DNA from 3 places in the Caldanaerobius fijiensis DSM 17918 genome. Region 2 is predicted to be linked to each of the others. Evidence: riboswitches for the same ligand, from Rfam matches in the RefSeq annotation. Region 2 holds a riboswitch; each other region holds the start of a gene.

Region 1 (8,395 bases), on a different contig from region 2:
CCTTAGGGAAATGCTGCCACAAGATAATTCAGGAGGCTATAGATAAAGGGTTATCTATGAAATAAATGGGATTGCATTTTTATATATTACAAGATATTAAAAAATGGAATGTATGAAAGATTTGAGTATGATAAAAAGAATGAAAGAAAAAAACAAGTGAGTTAAAGAAACAGGTTTTTGCTTTATATCTGGCATATAAAAAGAAGGAGACACCTTTAATTGCAAAGGTTTTGGCTGCTATAGTTGTCGCATATGCACTAAGTCCCATAGACCTGATACCCGACTTTATTCCAGTATTAGGATATTTGGATGACTTCATACTGATACCTATGGGGGTTGCGATTGCATTAAAGTTAATTCCAGCAGAAATTATGGAAGAATGCAGGAAAGAAGCGGAGACAAAATTGGAAAGTGATATTCCGGAAGCCAAGGCAGCAGGTGTGATTATTGTAGTGCTGTGGATATTAATTTTAGGATTTATCGGGTATAGAATACTTAAAATTATTATATAGATAAGATATTATAAATTATTTAAATAGAAAGAAGGAATCAATTTGGATACTCTATGGACATATATTGTTCTTTTTGCAGGCAGTTTTTTGGCTGCTGCAATATCGGGGGCAGCGGGTTTTGGGGGTGCGTTACTGTTGCTTCCACTATTATCCAAAACAATTGGTACAACAATGGCTGTGCCAATACTGACCATTGCACAGTTAATTGGCAATTTATCACGGGTTTTCTTTGGTTTTAAACAAATTAAATGGAAACCTGTGTATATGTTTATAATAGGTGCAGTGCCAATGAGTGTTTTGGGAGCATTTTCTTTTGTAAAAGTGCCGAAAGAAATCATTACAAGAGGAATTGGATTTGCTATTATTGTTTTTGTGGCATTAAAATATTTCAAAGTGCTTAAATTTGAACCCAGTGACAGAACAATGCTCATTGGCGGGGCAGTGACAGGTTTGATTTCAGGCCTTGTCGGCAGTGCAGGACCGATAGGGGCAGCATTCTTCCTTTCATTGAACCTTTCACCTGTATCGTATATTGCAAGTGAAGCAGTAACTGCTGTTGCTATGCACATTTCAAAGACAGTTATTTATCAGAGGTATCTTGGTATTGGACTATATGTGCTGGAAATTGGATTATTCATGGGTATTGCTATGATTGCAGGCACATGGGCTGGCAAAAAAGTTATTGAAAAAATGCCTAAAGAAAAATTTGTAAAGTTTGTAGGTATTCTTTTAACACTTATTGGATTACAAATGATGATATGGGGTTAATCAATTCTCAAATAGAATTTATAGGAATTGAAAAATTCAAATAATAAAATTTATGGAATAATATATCAATTTCATGTAACCTATGCTATAATATACTTTACATATATAAATATGGTGATGGGGCTCACCTTAAATGCGAAATGCTAATGGCTCCTACTTTGATAGTTTACTGTCAAGGTAGGGGTTTTATTTTTTGTAAAGAAAGTAATTGAGGTTTTGCATAATTTATATGATTTATTAACCCTGTCATGAAATAATATAGCAGGAATGCATTGGGGAGGTGTCTTATGAAGGAAGAAATTTTTGCTATCCCATTATGGGACGCTTTCAGGAAGGATACCGAGTGTCCATTATGTGCAATTCAGATGGATGTTGAAAAAAGATATATAGAAAGTGTTTTGGACGGAGAAACAGTTATGGACTGGGAGTTTAACAATAAATTAAAGAATTATACTTTTTGTGAAAAACACTTCAGGAAACTTTTTGAATATCCAGATAAATTGGGTTTGGCTTTAATTGTTGAAAAACTTCTAACTTATGAGATGAAGTATTTGGAACAGATAAAAAGAGAAAGTAAGCCTGACTGTTCCTTTAGATTTCCGATTATAAGAAAAGCCAGAGATAAAATGTTCCGTAAGAGAAATAGCAATGAAAGAAATTTAAGCACAGAAAAACAGTGTTATTTATGCAAACATATTGAAGAGACAATGTCGGTATATACAGAAACGCTAATAAATTTATGGGAGAAAAATAAAGAATTCAGAACCTTATATGAAAGTTCAAAAGGGTATTGCCATAGACACTTTCATAGTGTTATTAATTTATCAAATAAACTTGTTGATAAACTGGCAAAAGAGAAATTTTTGGATTTGAGTTTTAAAATTCAGCAGGAAAATATGAGAAGGCTAAATGAAGAATTGAAATGGTTTATTAAAAAGTTTGACTATCGTTTTGCCAGTGAGCCGTGGAAAACGTCAAAAGATTCATTATCAAGAAGTATTATTAAGATAACAGGGAATTTTACTGATAGGGTATAAATCTTTGAAGGGAGAGGATGCTATGAATTATTTGTGGTTAATATTTGCATTATTATCGGCAATAACCGCAGCCCTGGTCTCTATATTTGGGAAGATAGGGTTAAAAGGAATAGATGCAAATACAGCAACTGCCGTAAGGTCTATAATAATGGCTGCTTTTTTGGTTTTTGTCGTTTTAATACAAGGAAAATTAAATCAAATACCTTCAATCATATCAAATAGGAAAACGATTGTTTTTATTGTTTTGAGTGGAATTGCAGGGGCTCTATCCTGGTTGTTCTATTTCATGTCTTTAAACTTCGGAAAAGTATCACAGGTTGCCCCTATTGATAAACTAAGCGTAGTTTTCGCTGTTATTTTATCAATTTTATTCTTGGGAGAAAAAGTAAGCATAATAAGTGGTCTGGGTGTTGGCCTTATTGCAATAGGTGCTATATTAGTTGCTTTAGGATAGTAAGTTTTTAAAACATAGGATTATTGAAGTGTAAATTTTAAATATAATGTTCTTTACGAATATAATAAAAGAAAAATCTAAAAGAAAGGTAAGGGATTAGTATGAATTACACTCATGAGGTTGAAAAAATGACTTGTGTAGCCAAAGGCCCTAATCATGGTCCAGCACCTATACCACAAGAAGGGAAATGGGTAAAAGCCAAAGAAATAAAGGATATTTCTGGTTTAACTCATGGGGTAGGGTGGTGTGCTCCGCAGCAAGGTGCATGTAAACTTACTCTTAATGTGAAGGATGGGGTTATACAGGAAGCATTGGTAGAGACATTGGGATGCTCTGGTATGACGCACTCCGCTGCAATGGCAGCAGAAATATTAGCAGGAAAAACAATTCTCGAAGCACTCAATACAGACCTCGTATGCGATGCTATCAATACTGCAATGCGTGAGTTGTTTCTCCAAATTGTATATGGCAGAAGCCAAACTGCTTTTTCAGAGGGAGGGTTGCCTATAGGAGCAGGACTTGAAGATTTAGGCAAAGGTCTTAGAAGCCAGGTAGGTACAATGTATAGCACTGCTGGCAAAGGTCCGAGATACCTTGAGATGGCAGAAGGTTATATTACAAAGACAGCGCTGGACGAAAATAATGAAATAATAGGGTATGAATTTGTTCATCTTGGAAAAATGATGGATATGATAAAAAATGGTATGGATGCCAATGAGGCATTGAAAAAGGCTACAGGAACTTATGGAAGGTTTAATGAAGCCGTGAAAGTGATAGACCCGAGGAAAGAGTAATTTAAGGAGGCATGAGATAAATGGCATTATTTGAAGGTTTTGAAAGAAGGATTAAACAAGTTAATTCCGTTTTAAATAAATATAATATAGGCTCGTTGGAAGATGCAAAAAAGATTTGTGATGATAAGGGAATTGATGTTTATAATATTGTAAAATCGATTCAGCCCATATGCTTTGAGAATGCTTGCTGGGCATATATTACTGGAGCAGCAATCGCCATTGCGAAAGGATGTACAAATGCATCCGATGCTGCTAAAAATATAGGGGAAGGACTTCAGGCATTCTGTATTCCTGGTTCAGTGGCAGATGAAAGAAAAGTCGGATTAGGACATGGCAATCTTGGTGCTATGCTGTTAAAAGAAGAAACAAAATGTTTTGCTTTTCTTGCAGGGCATGAATCTTTTGCAGCGGCTGAGGGTGCAATTGGAATAGCAAAATCGGCAAATAAAGTGAGAAAAGAGCCGTTAAGGGTTATACTAAATGGTCTTGGTAAAGATGCAGCCCAGATTATATCAAGAATTAATGGCTTTACATATGTGCAAACTGTTTTTGATTATTATACTGGAAAACTTGAGGTAGTAAAAGAAATACCATACTCAAAGGGTGAACGCTCAAAAGTAAAATGCTATGGTGCAGATGATGTAAGAGAAGGGGTAGCCATTATGCACCATGAAGGTGTAGATATATCGATTACAGGAAATTCGACAAATCCAACGAGGTTCCAGCATCCAGTAGCAGGGACTTACAAGAAAGAATGTTATGAATCAGGTAAAAAATACTTTTCGGTTGCATCAGGAGGAGGTACAGGAAGAACCCTGCACCCGGACAATATGGCGGCAGGGCCAGCATCATATGGTATGACGGATACAATGGGAAGAATGCATTCGGATGCTCAATTTGCGGGCTCTTCCTCTGTACCTGCCCATGTAGAAATGATGGGGTTTATTGGAATGGGCAATAATCCTATGGTAGGAGCCACTGTTGCAGTGGCAGTTGCTATTGAAGAAGCAATTAAAAACAAATAGTTGCTGCGTAAAAAAAGAAATTGATAATTTCGTAAAAACATATAAATTGTTAGTAGTTTAAAATATGCAAAAATACTTAAGGGTGATACGTTGCCCCTTAATTGCAGCAAAGATGTTGCTGACTTCTGTTTTAATTATTCATATTAAGACAGGAGTTTACTTTTTTGAATCATAAGTATAATAACTTTTGAAAGGGGAATGTTTTTGTTTCGCATTTTAATTGTAGGTGTTGGAGGCTTTATAGGAGCCTCGTTAAGGTATATAATCTCGGGCTTGAGTATTAGAGTTTTTGGTGATTCATTTCCGTATGGGACACTTTTGGTAAATATTTTAGGAGGACTTTTAATAGGATTTATAATGGAAGCAAGTGTTAGTTTATGGCCAGTTTCTCCAAATATAAGAATATTTTTAACAACTGGTCTTCTTGGAGGACTTACTACTTTTTCCACGTTCAGTTATGAAACGATAAGCATGCTAAGTGATGGAAGTTATTTGATGGGAGGTATAAATGCTGGCTTAAACCTGTTTCTAAGTTTATTTTGTGCATGGCTGGGTAAGTTTTTAGCACAAGTTATGTAGGGAGGGTATAGGTATGAAAGTTGAGGGAAAAGGAAAACTTCTGAAAATATTTATTGGAGAGTCAGACCAATGGCATGGTGAACCTCTATACCATGCTATCATTAAAAAGATTAAAGAAAATGGCCTTGCAGGTGCTACTATAATACGTGGAATTGAAGGCTTTGGCGCAAATAGCCGAATCCATAGTACAAGAGTTTTAAGACTATCTGAAGATTTGCCAATCGTAATCGAAGTAATAGATAAGGAAGAAAGAATTAACGCTATTATTAAAGTATTGGATGATATGATAACGGAAGGGCTCATGATAGTTATACAGGATGTAGAAATAATTAAATATGCAAAATCAAAGGATACGAAATAATATACTTATTGACACAATAATAAATCCGAATTATTATATGAGTATAAACGGATATAGTCATATAGGTGGTGATAAATTGGATTTGATAGAAATATTTAAAGCATTGGGAGATGAAAACAGAATTAGAATACTCAATTTATTAATAAGGCAGGAACTATGTGTATGCGAGATAGAAACATTGCTGGATATGACGCAGTCCAATGCTTCAAGACATCTAAACAAATTAAAAAGCGCGGGTGTTATAACCAGTGAAAAGAAATCTCAATGGGTCTATTATAGAGTAGATAACAAGTTTATTGAAGAAAATAACCTGCTGTATGAATTTATTAAGGACAAGATGGATGAAAATACGCAATTGCTAAAAGATGTAGAAAGACTTAAAAAATATAAAAACAGTAACTTTACTTGTGAGCAACTGCGGGAAGATAAAAGTCAGGTTCTAAAGTATCTTCAAGGGCATTGTGAAAAGACGAAAAATGAAAATTAAAGCGGCTTCCATAGATATTTGTTTCAACGCATTTTAGGATATTTTTTAGAGAATATAAAATATTATTTTGCTTAATGTCACTCTCAAAATATTGACAGAATGTCGTTGTTAGAATATTATATGAATATAATTGAATATAATCATACAACTAAAACAAATTAATATTAAATAAATTGGAGGCGGACAACTTGAGTAGTAAAGAAATAATACAGGAAAACAAGGGATTGGGTTTTTTCGAAAAATATTTAACATTGTGGGTAGCAGCGTGCATTATAGCAGGAGTTGCAATAGGACAGTTAATTCCTGCAATCCCTGAAACTTTGAGCAAATTTGAATATGCAAATGTATCCATTCCTGTTGCTATTCTTATATGGCTCATGATATACCCAATGATGCTGAAAATTGATTTTTCAAGCATTGTCAGGGCAACAAAAAAACCGAAGGGACTTATAGTAACTTGTACAACAAACTGGCTTATCAAGCCTTTTACAATGTATCTTATAGCAGCGTTTTTCCTAAAAGTGGTATTCAGCAGGTGGATTGATTCGGATTTGGCAACAGACTATCTTGCAGGTGCAGTATTATTAGGAGCCGCACCATGTACCGCTATGGTGTTCGTATGGAGTTATCTGACAAAAGGCGACCCCGCTTATACATTAGTTCAGGTGGCAGTTAATGACCTGATTATATTGTTTGCATTTACACCAATTGTAGCATTCCTGTTAGGTGTAAGTAATGTAAGTGTTCCTTATGACACGCTGGTATTATCAACAATTCTGTTTGTTGTTATTCCATTGGCAGGAGGGTACCTTACCAGAAGAAACATCATCAAACATAAGGGTATAGAGTATTTCGAGAACGTTTTTCTCAAGAAATTTGATAATGTAACTATCGTAGGTCTGCTTCTTACTTTAGTAATTATTTTCTCTTTCCAGGGTGAAATAATTTTAAGCAATCCTCTGCATATTATATTAATTGCGGTACCATTAATTATTCAGACGTTCTTTATATTCTTCATCGCATATGGGTGGGCAAAGATATGGAAACTTCCCCATGATATAGCAGCCCCTGCAGGAATGATTGGAGCAAGCAACTTCTTTGAACTTGCTGTTGCAGTGGCTATTTCACTCTTTGGTCTGGACTCTGGAGCCGCCCTTGCAACAGTTGTGGGAGTACTGGTTGAAGTTCCAGTAATGCTTACACTTGTAAGGATTGCCAACAACACAAGGCACTGGTTTAAACAAACTGATGAAAGGGGAATATAAAACATATGAAAAAGAAAGTGGCATTTGTATGCGTACACAACTCTTGCCGCTCTCAAATGGCAGAAGGCTGGGCAAAGAAATTGGGGAGTGATGTATTGGAAGCATATTCCGCAGGAACAGAAAATTACCCTGAAGTAAAACCATTGGCAGTACAGGTAATGGAAGAAGCAGGAGTGGATATGAGTGGCCATCATCCAAAACTATTAAGTGATATTCCAGCAGAATTAGATATCTTAATAACGATGGGATGCAATGTAGAATGCCCTTATGTGCCATGCAGGCACAGGGAAGATTGGGGGCTTGCTGACCCGTCAGGTGGCCCGATAGAGGATTATAGAAAAACAAGAGATATTATCGAAAAGAAAGTAGAGGATTTGATACAGAGGGTAAAAAATAACCAGATTTGATAAGCAGAGTGTAATTAATCTAAATAAAAAGGTGCAGTGAAGAGAAAACTTCATATGCACTTTTTTCTTTTTTTAAATATTGAAGTGACTATTGACAGATATAAAAAACAGGAGTATTATACTTATATACTTATATGAGTATATAAGTATGAATTTAAAATTGCAGTTGTTTAAAGTATAAAGTATGTCTGATACAAAGCCAAAATTTTAACGAAAGGAAGATTTTATGAATAAATTTTCTGATTTTTTCAAGGTATTGTCTGATGAAACACGTTTAAGGATACTTATTCTGCTGTATCATAAAAAACTTTGCGTATGTGAGATGTGTGGAATAACAGGAGAGCCGCAGCCCAAAATATCAAAACATCTTGCTAAACTTAGGGATATGGGATTTGTAAAAGATGAAAGGCAGGAACAGTTTATTTTTTATGATTTAAATCTTAATGAGCAGGTGTACAAAGAGATATTGGAGAAAATAGTGGATAATATCAACGATTATCCAGAACTGAAAAGTGATATTGAAAAGTGTAAATATGCTGAAAAGTATCTTGAAGCGTGCAGAAGGTAAGGAGGAGGTTTTCATATGAATATATTGGCTATGGTATTCGGTTGGTTAAATGACCAACTATTAAAAATGACATGGCTTTCAGAACTAGTAAGGCTTCTTGTAGAAAAGGTATTCCGCTTGTCCGTTAATGGCAGGCTG
Region 2 (8,395 bases):
GGCCCTTCTGGCTGTGGAAAGTCTACACTTCTCTCTATAATAGCGGGATTATTGAAGCCTTCGAGAGGTGCGATCAATGTATATGGCAAAGTAGGATACATGTTGCAAAAAGATCATTTATTTGAGTGGAGAAATATAATGCAAAATGTGCTACTAGGCCTTGAAATAAAAGGGATGATAAATGAGGAATCCAAAAAATATGTAAGTGACCTTTTAGATAGATACGGTTTGGGAGAATTTAAATATCATTATCCTAATCAGCTTTCAGGTGGGATGAGACAGAGAGCTGCCCTTATAAGGACATTGGCATTAAAGCCGGATATCGTACTTTTGGATGAAGCTTTTTCGGCTTTAGATTATCAAACCAGGCTGGTAATATCGGATGAAGTATGGAAAATATTAAAGGAAGAGAAAAAAACCGCCGTGATAGTAACCCATGACCTTTCTGAGGCTATTGCTATGTGCGACAGAATTGTGGTTTTATCCCGAAGGCCTGCTACAGTAAAAAACATATATGATGTGAAATTAAGTTGCGTTGACAGGACGCCTATAGGCTGTAGAAGAGCTCCCGAATTTAAAGAATACTTCAATGCTATATGGAAGGAGTTAGATGTCCATGTATAATGACCCAGTGTCAAAAGAGCATAGAGAGTTTTTACGGAAGGTGAAGTTTAAAAATATAGAGGTGAAGATTGCTCAAATCTTGATTTTAATTGCCTTTTTTGGGCTTTGGGAATTGGCAGGAGTAAGAGGATTTATAGATCCGTTTTTGATAAGTATGCCATCAAGGATGTTAAAGACTATAATATCATTGGCTCAAAATGGTTCGCTTTTTTTGCATGTATGGGTGACCCTAAGTGAGACATTAATAGGTTTTGCGGCAGGGACTGTGCTGGGTGTCTTGATAGCTATAGTGTTATGGTGGTCTGATTTTGTTTCAAAGGTGGTTGAACCATATCTCATTGTCCTCAATAGCTTACCTAAAACTGCTTTAGGTCCTGTTTTTATTGTTTGGATGGGAAATAACCAGATTCCTGTCATTACAATGGCTCTGGCTATATCCCTTATTGTTACTATAATAAGCGTGGTCACAGGTTTTATGCAGGTAGATGAAGACAAGATAAAACTTATCAAAACTTTTGGAGGTACTAAGATGCAGATTCTTACTAAAGTAATCCTTCCTGCCAGTGTCCCTACCATTATGTCAGCGATAAAGATCAACATGGGACTTTCATGGGTTGGTGTTATAACGGGAGAATTTCTGGTTTCTAAAGCTGGCTTGGGATATTTGATCGTCTACGGGGGACAAATTTTTAAACTGGATATTGTGATGTCCAGCGTACTTATACTTAGTGTTATGGCTGCCCTTATGTATGTGTTAATTGACTATATAGAAAAAACCATACTTAGAGGAAAATATTAGTTAATGTTTTTTATTAAAAGAATATTGTCATTTTATAAATGCAGTTGTATACTAAATTTGATTTTTGTTGCATGTCAGCTGTGCAGTGCATATATTTTAAAGTGGGAGTGATAAAAGATGAGAATTGCTGCTGTGGTAGACAACGGAGGGTTTGTTGTGCCGCTGCCCGATGGTGCGGACATATTAATTTATGACACTGAAGAGGGTAAAACGTATCAGTATCACAATCCGGGATTTGATGTAGAGACTAATAGGAGAGCCACAACTGTTGAGTTTATGCTTCAGAAACAGGTGAATGTAGTTTGCACGGTGCCAGGTGCTTTTTGTCCTGTTTCAAAAAACAAAGCTGTGGAGAATTCCATAAAGTTTATAAGGTTGGACAATAATATTAGTTTTCAAGAGGTATTATCTGATCTCGATGAGTATCTCAAAGGTATTTCAGCAGATATACCTGATTCTGAGCTGTTTAAAAGATAAAAGGATATTGATAGATTGTAAATGAACAAGGGGTGTAAAACCCCTTTTAAAAAACTTTTGTTCCATTGTGAATTTCATAGTTCCAGTTTTGACCATAGTTGTTGTCCCAGCAATTTTCGTTATCTTTAAAACAAAAATTCAATCTACTGCTATCAGTTACTTTTAACGTTGCTTCCCATCCATGGGGTGTCTTATGCATTTTGATGTCCTTTACATCTTTCCAATTGTCATTGGAACCATATCCGTAGTGAAGGTATATTTCGCTGGGATTGTTTTTAGCTAAAAAGCCGTTATAGGTTATTGTAATCTGATCACCTACGGTTATTGGTACCGGAGTTACGCTAAGAGAGGAAGTTTTGCTTAAACTGCTTAAAACCATATTTTATCCTCCTTTTTATTTACCTTATTTCAAAAATTATTTTTTGATTAAATTTATATAATATGAATGGAACTATTTTCATAAAATACGTGTTTTTACAGTTCAGATAAAAGCATTCCTGCCAGGATCAATACAGCACCAATACTATTTTGTGTTGTCATAGTTTCACCTGCTAAAATATAAGCAAAAATAGCAGAGAATATAGGTTCAGCTGTAAATATCAATGCAGTGTGGGCTGCCGTTGTATATTTTTGCACAGCTGTCTGCACAGTAAATGCTATGGCTGTGGCTAGAAGGCCTGTTATTAACAAGGCTTCCCAGGTAAATATGTTTTTAGGTATTACAGGTTTTTCCCATATAAACGTTGCTATTGTGCTTAAAACAGCTACAGTGCCGATTTGATATATTGCAAAAGGTATAGCTTTAATATACTTGTTAAATATAGAAATAAGTATTATCTGCATGGAGAAAAAAAAGGCACATATCATCGTATATATATCTCCGATGTTAAATGACATATTTTTAAGGCTGTTTAAATCAATACTCAGAAATCCAAGACCTAAAAAAGCTATTATAGTGCCATATATAGTGAACTTGTTGCTTTTTTTATTTAGTATAAAAAATTCAAAGAGAGGTACTAATATGACGCTAAACCCCGTTATAAACCCTGATTTTGAAGCGGTGGTGTACATAAGCCCTAAGGTTTGAAAAGCATAAGCTAAAAAAAGTGATGCACCAACTATAAACGAGTAAAATAGTGTCTTATAGTCTACTTTAAAAGTGTATTTGTAAAAGATTATAGCGAGAGCAATGAATGCTATAAAAAATCTTATAGCTAGAAAATTAAAAACGGGGATATCTTCTATAGCTTTTTTTACAGCAATAAATGTAGCGCCCCATATCAACGTGATAACCAGTAGTGCTATGTCGCTTCTTAATTGTTCTTTTTTCAAATTATATTCCTCCCTCAATTCACTAGCTGGATTTTTTGAAGTGTAAACACGTAAATTATAGCATAAAATGAGCTTTTATTGCAGGATTTTCATTTTTATTTCTATTGTATAGCGTGTTGACAGTATGGTATAATATACTAAAAGTTATGTAAAAGCCTCATAAAGTTTGCCAATCAGTTGACAATATAGAAAAAAATTAATAGGTGATGGGACTCACCATTATGTGCCTTAAGGCTGATGGTTCCTACTAAGTTGTTTGAGAAGGAGTAGTAGGAACTTTTTTATTTTAATGGGGAGGTTGGATAAACGTGAAAAGGCATATCGATTATTTTGAGATGGTTGATGCATTAAAAGCGGATGTTGTTTGTCCTGTTTGCTATTTAATAGATAAATCTGTTGAAAATTATATAGATTCATTTTTATATGAGGGCGTAAATGATGTCGGAATGCGCAAAAGCATAAAATATGCCAATGGATTTTGTAACTATCATGCATGGAAGTTAAGAGAACACGGAGATCCGTTAGCCCATGCCATACTTTATTCTGATTTAATAGAAAATGTTTTAAGGGGTAATATAAGTGAAAAAATACAACCAAAAGAAAAATGCCCATTGTGTAGTAATGAACTGGAAGCAGAAGAGAGATATCTTTCTACATTAAAAGATGCTTTATCTGATGATGAATTTAAGGATTTATACGTGAACTATGGTGGATTGTGTATGAATCACTTTTATTCATTAATAAAGTTATTACCAGTAAAGGATGAGAGGAGGGATATTGTAACAAGCATACAGAGAAAAAGATTGGAAACGATACTAATGTATCTTAAAGAAATAATAAGGAAGTCTGATTATAGGTTCTCTAGTGAACCTTGGGGAGATGAGAAAGATGCCTGGATAAGAGCTGTATACATGTGGGCGGGTAGAAGATGACGAAGTGCTGTTTGAATTAAAATTTAATGAGGGGTGAGTATTGTGGAAGTACGACAGGACGAAGAAAAGTCATTGCGCAAAAATATAACAGCTCTGGGTTGGGTTGCATTTTTCGGTGGGTTAAGCCAAGATATGATTGCACCTATTTTGCCTACATTCTATTCTCAAATTCTTGGATTAAACAAAGAAATGATAGGAATTATCGAAGGCAGTGTGACAACCGCCGTCAGCATAATGCGAATATTATCTGGCATTATATCTGATAAAATAGGGAAAAGAAAAACGCTTGTATTTATAGGTTATTTGCTTTCAGCTTTAGGCAGAATATTATTATCAATAACCAATATCGGATGGGTAGCTTTTGGTTTGCGATTAACAGATGGTGTAGGGAAAGGAATGAAAGATGCACCTCGGGATGCGCTTGTCGCGAGATCTTCAAAAATGAAAAACATGGGATTTGCTTTCGGTTATCAGAGGATGCTGGATACATTAGGGTCATTTATTGGTCCATTGATAACAGCAGGACTTTTGGCTATTCTGATTAATTATATGAATGTCCAAAGATATAAGTTTATATTTTTAATTGCGGGTATTGTCGCTTTTATTACAATATTGCTTGTAGGGTTGTTTGTAAAAGAAAGAAAAACAGAAATTAATACAAACAATAAATTCAGCTTTGATATTACAGTTTTTAAAGGAAAATTTTTATTGTTTTTTATTGTCATGCTCATTTTTACTTTTGGAAATAGCAGTGATGCTTTTTTGATCCTACGGGCTCAAAATGTAGGGGTAAAAGCAGCAATAATTCCTGTAATTATTGCGGTTTTTAACCTTATTTATGCAATATTATCAGTTCCTTTCGGGGTATTGTCGGATAAAATTGGCAGAGTTCAGGTGATAAAGCTAGGATGGCTTATCTATGCTTTGGTATATTTAGGATTTGCACTGGTAAAATCACCGTGGCAGATATGGATTTTGTATATCGTTTATGGCGCATATTACGCTATGACAGAAGGTGTTGCTAAATCGCTTGTTGCACATCTTGTAGATGATTTACATAGGGGTACAGCTTTTGGACTATATAATGCCTCGTTAGGATTGCTAGCGCTTCCTGCCAGTGCGGTTGCAGGCTATTTATGGGATAAAGTGACACCAGCAGCTCCGTTTTATTTCGGTTTCGGATGTGCTGTTATAGCGGTAATTTTATTGAGTATCTTCAGGCTTGAATGATAGAAGAATTTGTTTGGTAAAAATGGCAAGGGAAGCGTTGACTAAAATGGGTTATTGATGCGCAACGTAAAGTTGTGAAAAATTTTTGTGTTTGCGATAAAATTACCGATTTACAAGTTTTAAAAATTGTATTAATATTATCAATAGATGATTAATAAAGGAGATGGGTTTAATTGCAATTCATAAATCCTACCAAAGGTCGTATGAATTTAGAGCAGCTTTGTGATGATATAATTGAATTTGTAAATGAAGATGAAAATAGCGAATATAAATTGATTATAGGTACGGACTCACAATCAAGTAGTAAGGTATGTTTTGTCACTGCAATTATTATTTACAGAAAAGGTAAGGGAGCACGGTATTATTACAGAAGATTTTTCAGCAAAAAGATGAATTCACTTCGCCAGAGAATTGTGATGGAGGCAACATATAGCTTGGATGTAGCTAATCAGATATATGAAATTATCTCAAAGAAAGGCTATGATTATATGGATATAGAAATCCATCTCGATGTAGGGGAAAATGGGAAAACTAGAGATATCCTTAAAGAGGTCGTTAATATGGTTGCAGGTTGTGGATTCTTACCACATGTAAAGCCAGATGCGTATGGGGCTAGCAAGGTAGCGGATAAGTATTCAAAATACGCTATATGATGTTAAAATATATTCCTAACATATTGACGACTTTTCGCATAATACTTGTTCCGGTCTACCTTGCGGTCTTTTTTTTCTCTGCACACAATAACATGTTTTATGCACTTTTAATCTTTCTATTAGCTGGTTTTACGGATGTCGCTGATGGCATAATTGCACGAAAATATGGGTTTATAACGAAATTTGGAACGTTAGTTGATCCACTAGCTGATAAGCTTATGTTGATTGCAGTGCTATTCTCTTTGACGATAAAGAAATTGATTCCGCTTCCTGTTCTTTCAATAGTAATAATAAAGGAAACTATTATGATAATTGGAGCAGCATTTTTGTACAATAAAAACAAGATTGCTATAAGCGCAGATAAATTCGGAAAGATTGCTACAGTAGTGTTTTATATAGCTGTAATAGCTGTTGTTATCAAGTTGCCTTATGCTGCGTATATAATGGCATTGGCTATATTTATGACGATTTTAGCGTTGATAAATTATGCTATAAAGTTTAAAATGATTATAAAATAATTTTAAGTGTTTTTTGAGATATAATAATAAAGAATAAAAAAGAGCAAAGGAGATGTTAGTATGAAGATTGGTTTGGTTGGATTAGGAAAAATGGGTTATAATTTGGCATTAAACATGTTATCTCACGGGCACACCGTTGTGGCTTACAATAGAACTCCTGATAAGACCAAAAACATTGAAAAAGAAGGAGCTATAGGTGCATACAGTCTGGAAGAGATGGTAGAAAAATTGGAGAAAAGAAGGGTTATATGGCTTATGGTGCCAGCGGGGCAGGTGGTCGATGATATAATAGACAAACTTTTAACGCTTTTAGATAAAAATGACATCATAATTGACGGAGGCAATTCCAATTATAAAGATACATTGAGGCGATATGAGAAGATTAAAAGTAATGGCATAGATTTTGTAGACATTGGTACCAGTGGTGGAATCGAAGGGGCAAGATATGGAGTGTGTGCTATGGTTGGCGCTGAAGACGAGGTTTTTAAGTACATAGAACCACTTCTAAAAGATATATCCGTAGAAAACGGATATTTACACACAGGTAGAAATGGGAGTGGACACTTTGTAAAAATGGTGCACAATGGCATAGAATACGGTATGATGCAAGCCATGGGCGAAGGATTTGAGATACTTCAAAAAAGTGGATTTGACCTGGACTTAAAAGAAATCGCCAGGGTATGGAATCATGGCTCTGTAATAAGAGGTTGGTTGATGGAGCTCATGGAAAATGCGTTTAAAAAAGATCCTAAATTGGAAACAATAAAAGGTGTCATGCATTCATCTGGGGAGGGATTGTGGACGGCTCAGACAGCTTTGGAACTAGGTGTTCCGGCTCCAATCATCACTAATTCTGTGTTTATGAGATATCGTTCTGAACAGGAAGACACATTTGCAGGTAAAGTGGTTGCTGCATTGAGAAATGAGTTTGGGGGACATGCGGTAGAGAAAAAATAATCCTGTAGTTGCAGTATGTGCGAAAAGAGGTGACTTTATGGACAATACATCTTGTCTTATGGTTATATTTGGCGGTACAGGAGATTTGACCAAGCGAAAACTGCTACCTGCCATTTATAACCTCTATGTTGAAGGCCTTCTGCCGGATAATTTTGCCACTGTGGCAGTGGGGAGAAAGGCCTATACTCATGAAGAATACAGGATGATAGCTAGAGAATCAGTTATGAACTTTTCCCGTAATGGTATGAATGAAGATAAGTGGAGCGCGCTTTCTGAAAGGATTTATTATGAGAAAGTGGAGTTTCACGATCCAGCGGCATATGTATCGCTCAAAAATTTCCTAAATGAACTGGATAAAAGATACCAGACGAAAGGTAATAGGGTATATTATCTAGCCGTGGCACCGGAATATTTTGAGGTGATTGCGGAGCAATTGCATGATCACAAGATGGCTGAGAATAATGGAGCATGGCAGAGGGTTGTCATAGAGAAGCCCTTTGGTAGGGATTTAAGGTCAGCAGAATATTTGAACCAAAAATTATCGCAGGTTTTTGATGAAAGCCATATTTACAGGATTGATCATTATCTGGGGAAGGAAATGTTGCAAAACATAATGGTGATACGATTTGCTAATGGTCTTTTTGAACCTATATGGAACAACCGATATATCGATAATGTACAGATAAGCATTGATGAGACAGTGGGCGTAGAGAATAGAGGTAATTACTATGAAAAAGCGGGAGCTTTAAGGGATATGGTGCAAAGCCATATGCTTCAGCTTCTGTCACTGGTAGCTATGGAGCCTCCAATAGATTTGAGCACGGATGCCATAAGGGATGAAAAAGTGAAGGTTTTGAGGTCATTGAGGCCGAT
Region 3 (8,395 bases), on a different contig from region 2:
GTTTTTAGGGGGAGTGCTGTCCATAGGTGCAGGGCTTTCTCTAGGCCGAGAAGGACCTTCAATTCAGTTAGGAGCTGCTATAGGGCAGGGGCTGAGTAGGCTATTGAGGAGATTTAGGGTTGAGGAGAAATATCTTATAACATGTGGTGCCAGTGCTGGTCTTGCCGCAGCATTTAACGCGCCCCTGGCTGGTGTTGTATTTGCTTTAGAAGAACTTCATAAGAACTTTTCGCCCCTAGTGCTGGTTTCAACAATGGTAGCGTCCCTTACGGCTGACTTTATCTCTTCAAGCTTTTTTGGCCTGAAACCTCTTTTTGATTTTAGCTACCTTACAATTATACCTCTAGAAAAGTATTTTTATTTATTGGGACTTGGCGTAATAATCGGAATATCCGGTGTGATGTTTAACACTGTGTTATTAAAAACCCAGGATATTTACGGGAAAATGAAAATCAAGTCAGAATTAAAACCTCTGATACCGATGTTATTGTCTATATTAGTGGGGCTTTATCTACCCGGTGCTTTGGGTGGGGGAGAAGGAATAATTAATTCTCTTAATAATGCCAATTACAGCCTATTATTCGTCATGATTCTATTGTTCGGGAAATTTCTATTTACAATGGTTAGCTACGGTTCGGGTGTACCCGGGGGTATTTTTATGCCATTACTCTTAATTGGTGCTCTTTTGGGGGATGCCTATGGAATCGGTATGAGTAGAATTTTCCATTTAAATCCAGCTTTTATTAAAGATTTTGCTATTTTGGCCATGGCAGGGAATTTTGCAGCTATAGTTAAAGCGCCTATAACAGGAGCTTTATTAGTTACAGAAATGACCGGTTCCTTTAGACATTTACTAGCATTAAGCACTGTTTCTATAACGGCGTATCTTGTAACAGATGTGTTTAAAAGTAAGCCCATATACGAGGCTTTGCTTGAACGGATACTCAAAAATAAAAGAGCAAAAATAACCATTAATGAAGAGAATAAAGTTTTATTTGAAATAGCTGTTTGCGTAGGTTCTTTACTGGATGGAAAAAGAATAAAAGATATAGAGTGGCCGCCACATTGCTTACTGGTAGGTATTAAAAGAGGTACTTCGGAATTAATACCGAGAGGCAATACAAAAATTTTGCCAGGCGATTATCTGGTGATTCTGACTGATGAAAGTACATTTGCAGATTTAAATGAAAAGTTATCAATAATGGCAACAGAACTAAAAGGCATTCATCTGAATAAATCTTGAGGTTTATCTTGTGTCCAGAATCAATAGAATAGCAGATGTCTGCATTAGCAAAGTTTTGATGGTGAAATCTTAGAATAGGGATAATAATTTAAATCTCCTCAAAACTTTGTATTAATTTTTTATATTTTCTGCATAATAGCACCAACTATTAGCACTTGATACTAAATAAATTTTATAGTATAATCATGGCAGAAAAAATCGAGAGGTGGTAACGGTGAAAGTGAAAATAAAGATCCCTTTAGGTAAGGGGTATAATCCGGGTGCCATATTGGAAATTATAGAGGAATGCACATTAGGTGGCGATAGGTATTATGATATATACAATCCTGAGACGGGAGAAAGATTTCTGTTAAAAGATGTTGAATGTGAAGTCATGGAAGAAGCTGATATTTCAACGAAAATAAGATCATTGAAAGAATTAATAGAGCAAAAAGAGCGATGTCTTGATATCATTCAGAATAAGAATATGAAATTATTGGAAAAGATGGAAATTGACATATTCAATAATATAATTAATTACTTTGAAGGCTATGAAACAATAGAATCTCTAGATATGAAGTTACTACAAAGTAAAGCTACTATTTTGAAGGCTTTTAAACTATAATAAAAGTGAATTAAATCCGATGGCAGCAATATAAATAAAGAAAGCGATTTTGTATTGTATCCACTGTGTATTGTGATATAATTGATCTTGACTTTATTTAATTAGGAGATGGTGGATAAAATGAGAGTAAAGTTTCTTGGTACGGCTGCCGCTGAGGGCTGGCCAGGCCTATTTTGCCAGTGTGATGCCTGCCGTAAGGCAAGAGAATTAGGGGGGAAAAACATAAGGACCCGCTCGTCTTGCATAATTGATGACCTATATATGATTGACTTTTCGGCAGATACATATTATCACGTTTTAAGAGATCATTTGGATTTGTCTCGCGTTAAACATTTATTTATTACTCATTCCCATGAAGACCATTTTTATCCACAGGATTTACAGATGAGGAAAAAACCTTTTGCATATTTCACTTCAAATGATCCTTTGCATGTTTATGGCAATGATCACGTTAAAGAGCGTTTTGACCAGGCCGGAGGTGAGGAAAAGAGTGATGGGACTTTGCGCTTTCATAAGGTAAATCCATTTGAAACGTTTATTGCAGGAGATGCCGAGGTGACTCCACTTCTGGCGGATCATGCTCCGGGCGAACAATGTTATATATACGCTATTAAACTAAATGGTAAAACGTTGCTGTATGGTCACGATACGGGTTATTTTCCAGAACAGACGTGGGAATACATTAAGAAATACTCTTTTGATGGTGTTATATTAGACTGCACATCTGGGCCTCAGGAGTCTATGAGGTACCATATGGGGTTCCCCACGGTTTTAAAGGTTAAACAACGATTATTGGATGAAAAAATTGCCAGAGAAAATACGATATTTATAGTAAATCACTTTTCTCACAATGGAGGTCTTATGCACGATGAGATGGTAGAGGCCTTTTCGCCATACGGTTTTGTAGTGACTTATGATGGCATGGAAATTGAGATATAGGAGGTTATATAATGGCGATTAAGATGATAATTGATACAGATATAGGTGACGACATTGACGATGCGCTGGCGATAGCTTTTGCGCTGAATTCGCCTGAGGTTGAGCTGGAAGGTATAACCACGGTTTTTCGTAATGTGAAAGAAAGAGCACGGCTGGCTTTGACGGAGTTAAACGTTTTTGAGAGGCATATACCTGTATGTCAGGGGATAGGAAGACCATTAATAAATTATGTCGATGTAGAGGAGATACCATGTCAATGCGAGGCAGTAAATAGGAATATAGATGTTATCGAAAGCAAAAATGCTGTGGAATTTATTATAGACGTATGCATGAATTCTAAAGAAAAGATAACGTTAGTCCCTATAGGACCATTGACCAATATAGCAGTGGCTTTACGATTAAAACCGGATTTGGCTGAAAGAGTAAGAATTGTACTCATGGGTGGTTATATAGGTGCGCCTCAGCCAGAATGGAATATACTCTGCGATCCGGAGGCTGCCCATATTGTGTTTAATAGCGGTGCTGACATCACAATGGTTGGCCTGGATGTCACATTGAAATGCAGAATAAATGAAGAGCAGATGAGATACTTCGACCAGTCAAACGACAAAAGGGTCAAGTTTTTGCGACAGCTGATTTCTCTGTGGCAGGGTTCAAATACTTCTCAATACCCTATATTGCACGATCCATTGGCTGTAGCCTCGGCTATAGATCCGTCGCTTATTACTGTTAAACCTATAGATGTGGAAATAGAATTGGCAGGTAAATATACCCGTGGGATGACGATACCACGCGATGGGAATAGTGTAAAAGCGGCTGTAGACGTGGACGTTAAACGTTTTATGGATATGTTTATGAAAAGAGTAGCATTTACCAGCGATATTGATATTTTGTAATAATAAGGAGGGAACTGTTTTTTCTAAATTCCCTCCTTTTATAACCTTTTATGCTTTTTTGGTTACTCCATAAAATGGTAAAGTTTTTACTAAGCCTTATGTAATTCAGAGAGTTGCACACCGCCTGTTCCTATGTTGTCTGCATTGTTTTCTCTTATAATAATAGTGAAAGCCTGTTTAGGAATATTTAGGGTTTCCGATGCTGCATTTGTCAGATTTACAATAAGTTTTGCCTTTGTTTCCTTTGATAAATTTGCTGGTCCGTCTATAGTGATAACCGGCATGTTATTTCCTCCTTTACTTTTGCTTTATTTTTATAATATAAATAATTCAACACAATTATAGTATTAAAATAGAGAACAGTCAAATATTGTTAATTTATTAACAGAACTTTGTTTGTTTGATGTATTTACCTTCTTTTACAAGATGTCATTCATAATGTACATATAAAAAGGTATGACTAATAGACTCAGTACGGTAGTGATTGTGATCATCATAGCGGCGAATTTGTGGTCGCTGCCATAAGTGCGAGATACGATGGAGATTTGAGCCATTACAGGTAGGGATGATTGTATTATAAATACTTTTTTCATCAAAATTTCTAGAGGTAAAAAGTATAATACAGCAAATGCTACCATTGGAGATATGATAAAACGACCTATTAGCAATGCAAGAACTTTATTGTCAAATTTTATATCCTTTACAGTCATATCATGTATTACAATTCCTATGAAAAACATGGACAAAGGTGTTGTTAGGTTTCCTATATATTTAAATGTGTCCATGACAAACCGAGGTAACTTTATACCCAGGAATATAAAAACTATTCCTGTTATAAATCCCATTAATGCTGGAGAAAAAATTTTTTTTATCGTTTCCAGTGAAAGTACTGGTAATCTGTCACCGTTATTTCCGTCTCTGGCTATGCCATATATTCCTATGGTCCAAAAAAGACTGGTGTTTGCCACATAATATAAGAGAACATAAGGTATAGCCTTATCGCCAAACAGGCATTGGTTTACAGGTAATCCTATGAAAATTGTATTGGAAAAAGCAAATAAGGCTACGAAAGCACCCCGCCTATTTTTGTCGATATTTAAAAGGCGTGCTAAACCTATTGCCAGGATGTATGCTATTAATATGCTGGCAAATGCTGCTAATGAACCCATTCCGTAGTGCAATAGTTTATCCTTTGTAAATGTGTCCATGAGGTTTGAAATCATAAGGGCTGGGAGGGATATATTTACGACCAATTTTGAAAAAAGCGACGCTATCTCCTCATTGAACCAGCCCTTTGAAGTCAGTACATATCCCACTGAGATCATTACGAGGATTGCGAGTATGCCCTGGGCAGCATCTATGAATATCATTGTAGGACACCTTATCGCCAACTATAGGGGTAGCCATTTTAAGACATTTTGTATGTATTTGTCCCAGAATCCCCACTCATGTTGGCCGGGTCCTTCTTCATAGGTAATATCGAGGCCTAGTTTTTGGCAATAATCTCTAAAAGCTATGTTGCCTTGATAGAGGAAATCTTCTGTACCACAGCATTGGTATAGTTTAGGCTTAGGTCCTTGGGATTGTGCTACCTTTTGGGCCAGATAATACAGGTCATTATCACTACCTTCTACAGTCTGAGGATCTCCAAATATGTTATAAAATTCAGATGCCATAGGTTCAGCAGCATTTTTAACCAGATTTACTATATCTAGTGCACCTGATAAGCTGGCAGCAGCGGCGTATTTATCTGGACATCTTAATGCTAGCTTAAAAGCTCCATAGCCTCCCATGGATAAACCTGCGACGAAATTGTCCTCCCTTTTATCAGACAGGGGGAAGAAGGATCTGGCTATTTCAGGAAGTTCCTCACTTATAAAGGTCCAGTAGCGGTAACCGTTTTTCATGTCTGTGTAAAAACTTCGGCCGACGGCGGGCATTACTACTGCAAGCCCTAATGGAGCTACATAACGCTCAATAGAAGTTCTGCGCAGCCATATGGTGTGATCATCTGATAATCCATGCAATAGGTACAAGGTAGGATGTTTTGAACGTATGGTACGGCCTTCCATACCTATCTGGTTCTTAGTCGCTTGAGGAAGAATCACATACATAGATGTAGAAACGCCCAGTACCTCAGAGAAAAAATCACAATGTATGAGAGCCATATGTATACCTTCCTTCTATAAGATTTTACTATAGTATACAATTTTTTGACGGTACAGGCAAGTGGTTATAAAAATACAGCAGGTAATACTTGCGCTTGTGAAGAACAATTGATATAATAAAGAAGGTTCAAAGATATATTTATATTTTGACTTTCTTTAATAAGGCGATGGAGCTCGCCTTAAATGCCTGAGATGCTGATGGCTCCTGCTTTTAAAAAATTAAAAGTAGGAGCTTTATTTATTTTTATTGAAAGGAGAAGCTAAGATTGTATCGAATTATATTAGTAGGAATTGGAGGATTTTTGGGAGCGTCTATAAGGTATATTATTTCTGGTTTATGCGTAAAAGTGTTTGGAGATACCTATCCTTATGGCACATTATTTGTGAATGTCTTAGGAGGATTTTTTATAGGGCTCATTATGGAGGCAAGTATTAATGGATGGCCTATCCCGCCTAATTTGAGGATTTTCCTTACGACAGGCGTGTTGGGTGGTCTTACCACTTTTTCTACGTTTGGCTACGAGACCATTTCTATGTTGAGTGATGGTAGCTATTTATTGGGAACAGTCAATATAGGCCTTAATTTGATATTGTCACTGGTAGGTGTGTGGATGGGAAAATTTTTAGCTCAGATATTGTTATAGGATGGAGGTTTTTAAAGTGAATATAAAAGGGAAGGGAAAACTGCTCAAAATTTTTATAGGTGAATCTGATCAATGGCACGGTGAACCATTATACCATGCGATTGTTAAGAAAATTAAAGAAAATAATCTGGCAGGTGCCACGGTTATTCGAGGCATAGAAGGCTATGGGGCTAATAGCAGAGTACATAGTGCCAGGATATTGAGGCTTTCGGAGGATTTACCTATTGTTATTGAAATAGTTGATGTTGAAGACAAGATAAATAATATATTAAGCGTATTAGATGATATGATAAAAGAAGGTTTTATGATAGTGATACAAGATGTGGAGATATACAAATATGCAGGTTCTAACAATAATAAATCAAAGCATGAGAAGCAAGGTTAAATATTTTCTAAGATGTGTAGAAAAAAGGAATCAAAAGTGTTAATATATTTATAGGTTTTATTGCTAAAGATTTGTCGTTATTTTTTGTCATAATTAGGGGGTTTATTTAATGGATATAGAAGTAAAAGTGCCAATGTTGTCAGATAAGATGAAAAAGGGGCGTATTGCAAGTTGGCATGTAGAAGAAGGTCAGTACATACAAAAAGGTGTACATTTGTTTGACATAACAGTAAATAAAATGAATTTTAAAGTTTATAGCGATTATCAGGGAATGCTAACGAAAATCGTTTGTCCTACGGGAAGTACGGTTCAGCCTGGCGATGTGGTAGCGGTTATTGCACAAGTTGATGAGGTACAGGCGACTGCTGTGAGCGGAGAAATGACTAAACAGGAATATAAGAATTATGATGTGGCAATTATAGGCGCAGGTCCTGGAGGATATGTAGCTGCTATAAAGGCCGCAAAGAAGGGTGCAAAGGTCGCGCTGTTTGAAAAAGACAAATTGGGCGGAACCTGTTTAAACAGGGGATGTATACCTACAAAGTCTTATGCTAGGGCCGCTGAAGTATATGGTATCGTAAGGCAAGCCAGTCAGTTCGGCCTTGATGTAAATATAAATTCTTTTGCCTATCTTAAAGTTGTTCAAAGAAAAGATAGTATTGTAGAAGAGCTTAGAGAAGGTATAGATGCCTTGCTTAAATCAAATGGTGTTGATGTGTTCTATTCTGAAGCGAAAGTGGATAAAGAAAAAAACATAATATTTGGTGAGAATAAGCTTAAAGCTAAAAACATTATTATAGCTACGGGATCATCGCCGGCGCAATTGCCGATTAAAGGTATTGATTCTAAAAATGTCATGAATAGTGATATAATTCTTGACATTAAGTCTTTGCCCCAGAGCTTATGCATTATAGGCGGAGGGGTAATTGGCATGGAGTTTGCCTTTATCATGAATCGATTTGGTGTTAAGGTATCTGTTGTAGAGATGATGCCCAATATCCTACCAACGCTAGACCATGAAGTGAGTTTACTCATTAAGAATATAGCCGAAAGTAGAGGTATAAGGATATATACGTCTTCTACCGTCGACAAAATAGAAGAAGAGGAAAATGGCGGGAGCATCGTATGTATTAAAGGGGAGAATACGAGACATCTTTATGTAGATAAAGTGTTTGTGTCTATAGGGAGAAAGCTCAATACGGATATAGGGCCGATTGCGGATTTGTTGGAATTTGATGGGAAGGCTATTAAAGTCGATGAATATATGAGGACAAATGTAGACGGTGTTTACGCTATAGGCGATGTTACCGGTAAGATGATGCTAGCTCATGTAGCTTCGGCTCAAGGTGAGGTGGCGGTGGATAATATATTTGGCGAAATGCAAACTCTAGATTATACAAAGATACCTGCGGCGGTATTTACGGAACCTGAGATTGGTTATTTTGGTTATACGGAAGAACAGGCGAGAGAAAAATTTGGCGAGATAAGGATTGGCAGATTTGACTTTGAACACAAC

Evidence for each region. A riboswitch is a leader RNA that binds a small molecule or an ion and turns the genes downstream of it on or off. The one in region 2 is predicted to bind fluoride.
Region 1: linked by a shared signal. The riboswitch ahead of BUB87_RS11790 (DUF6062 family protein) and the one ahead of BUB87_RS00640 (DUF6062 family protein) in region 2 are both predicted to bind fluoride.
Region 3: linked by a shared signal. The riboswitch ahead of crcB (fluoride efflux transporter CrcB) and the one ahead of BUB87_RS00640 (DUF6062 family protein) in region 2 are both predicted to bind fluoride.

What each region holds. Positions count from the first base shown of each region.
Region 1 is NZ_FQVH01000038.1:4,184-12,578, forward strand. Features, by position in the region: gene BUB87_RS11775 (Csac_0668 family 2Fe-2S cluster-binding (seleno)protein) at 1-65, shown strand, start outside; gene BUB87_RS11780 (YkvA family protein) at 231-512, shown strand; gene BUB87_RS11785 (sulfite exporter TauE/SafE family protein) at 555-1,280, shown strand; fluoride riboswitch at 1,385-1,443, shown strand; gene BUB87_RS11790 (DUF6062 family protein) at 1,568-2,317, shown strand; gene BUB87_RS11795 (EamA family transporter) at 2,340-2,771, shown strand; gene BUB87_RS11800 (iron-sulfur cluster assembly scaffold protein) at 2,873-3,565, shown strand; gene BUB87_RS11805 (GGGtGRT protein) at 3,586-4,590, shown strand; gene crcB (fluoride efflux transporter CrcB) at 4,795-5,169, shown strand; gene BUB87_RS11815 (DUF190 domain-containing protein) at 5,183-5,530, shown strand; gene BUB87_RS11820 (ArsR/SmtB family transcription factor) at 5,607-6,017, shown strand; gene arsB (ACR3 family arsenite efflux transporter) at 6,206-7,282, shown strand; gene BUB87_RS11830 (arsenate reductase ArsC) at 7,288-7,689, shown strand; gene BUB87_RS11835 (ArsR/SmtB family transcription factor) at 7,916-8,257, shown strand; gene BUB87_RS11840 (permease) at 8,273-8,395, shown strand, end outside.
Region 2 is NZ_FQVH01000001.1:125,120-133,514, reverse strand. Features, by position in the region: gene BUB87_RS00665 (ABC transporter ATP-binding protein) at 1-624, shown strand, start outside; gene BUB87_RS00660 (ABC transporter permease) at 611-1,423, shown strand; gene BUB87_RS00655 (NifB/NifX family molybdenum-iron cluster-binding protein) at 1,541-1,900, shown strand; gene BUB87_RS00650 (carbohydrate-binding protein) at 1,947-2,279, opposite strand; gene BUB87_RS00645 (DMT family transporter) at 2,375-3,232, opposite strand; fluoride riboswitch at 3,426-3,486, shown strand; gene BUB87_RS00640 (DUF6062 family protein) at 3,541-4,164, shown strand; gene BUB87_RS00635 (MFS transporter) at 4,207-5,394, shown strand; gene BUB87_RS00630 (ribonuclease H-like YkuK family protein) at 5,568-6,047, shown strand; gene BUB87_RS00625 (CDP-alcohol phosphatidyltransferase family protein) at 6,047-6,565, shown strand; gene gnd (phosphogluconate dehydrogenase (NAD(+)-dependent, decarboxylating)) at 6,626-7,522, shown strand; gene zwf (glucose-6-phosphate dehydrogenase) at 7,560-8,395, shown strand, end outside.
Region 3 is NZ_FQVH01000013.1:26,249-34,643, reverse strand. Features, by position in the region: gene BUB87_RS06940 (ClC family H(+)/Cl(-) exchange transporter) at 1-1,243, shown strand, start outside; gene BUB87_RS06935 (hypothetical protein) at 1,458-1,847, shown strand; gene BUB87_RS06930 (MBL fold metallo-hydrolase) at 1,968-2,786, shown strand; gene BUB87_RS06925 (nucleoside hydrolase) at 2,798-3,682, shown strand; gene dmpI (4-oxalocrotonate tautomerase DmpI) at 3,772-3,966, opposite strand; gene BUB87_RS06915 (AEC family transporter) at 4,102-5,052, opposite strand; gene BUB87_RS06910 (alpha/beta hydrolase) at 5,074-5,850, opposite strand; fluoride riboswitch at 6,005-6,065, shown strand; gene crcB (fluoride efflux transporter CrcB) at 6,117-6,494, shown strand; gene BUB87_RS06900 (DUF190 domain-containing protein) at 6,511-6,879, shown strand; gene lpdA (dihydrolipoyl dehydrogenase) at 6,989-8,395, shown strand, end outside.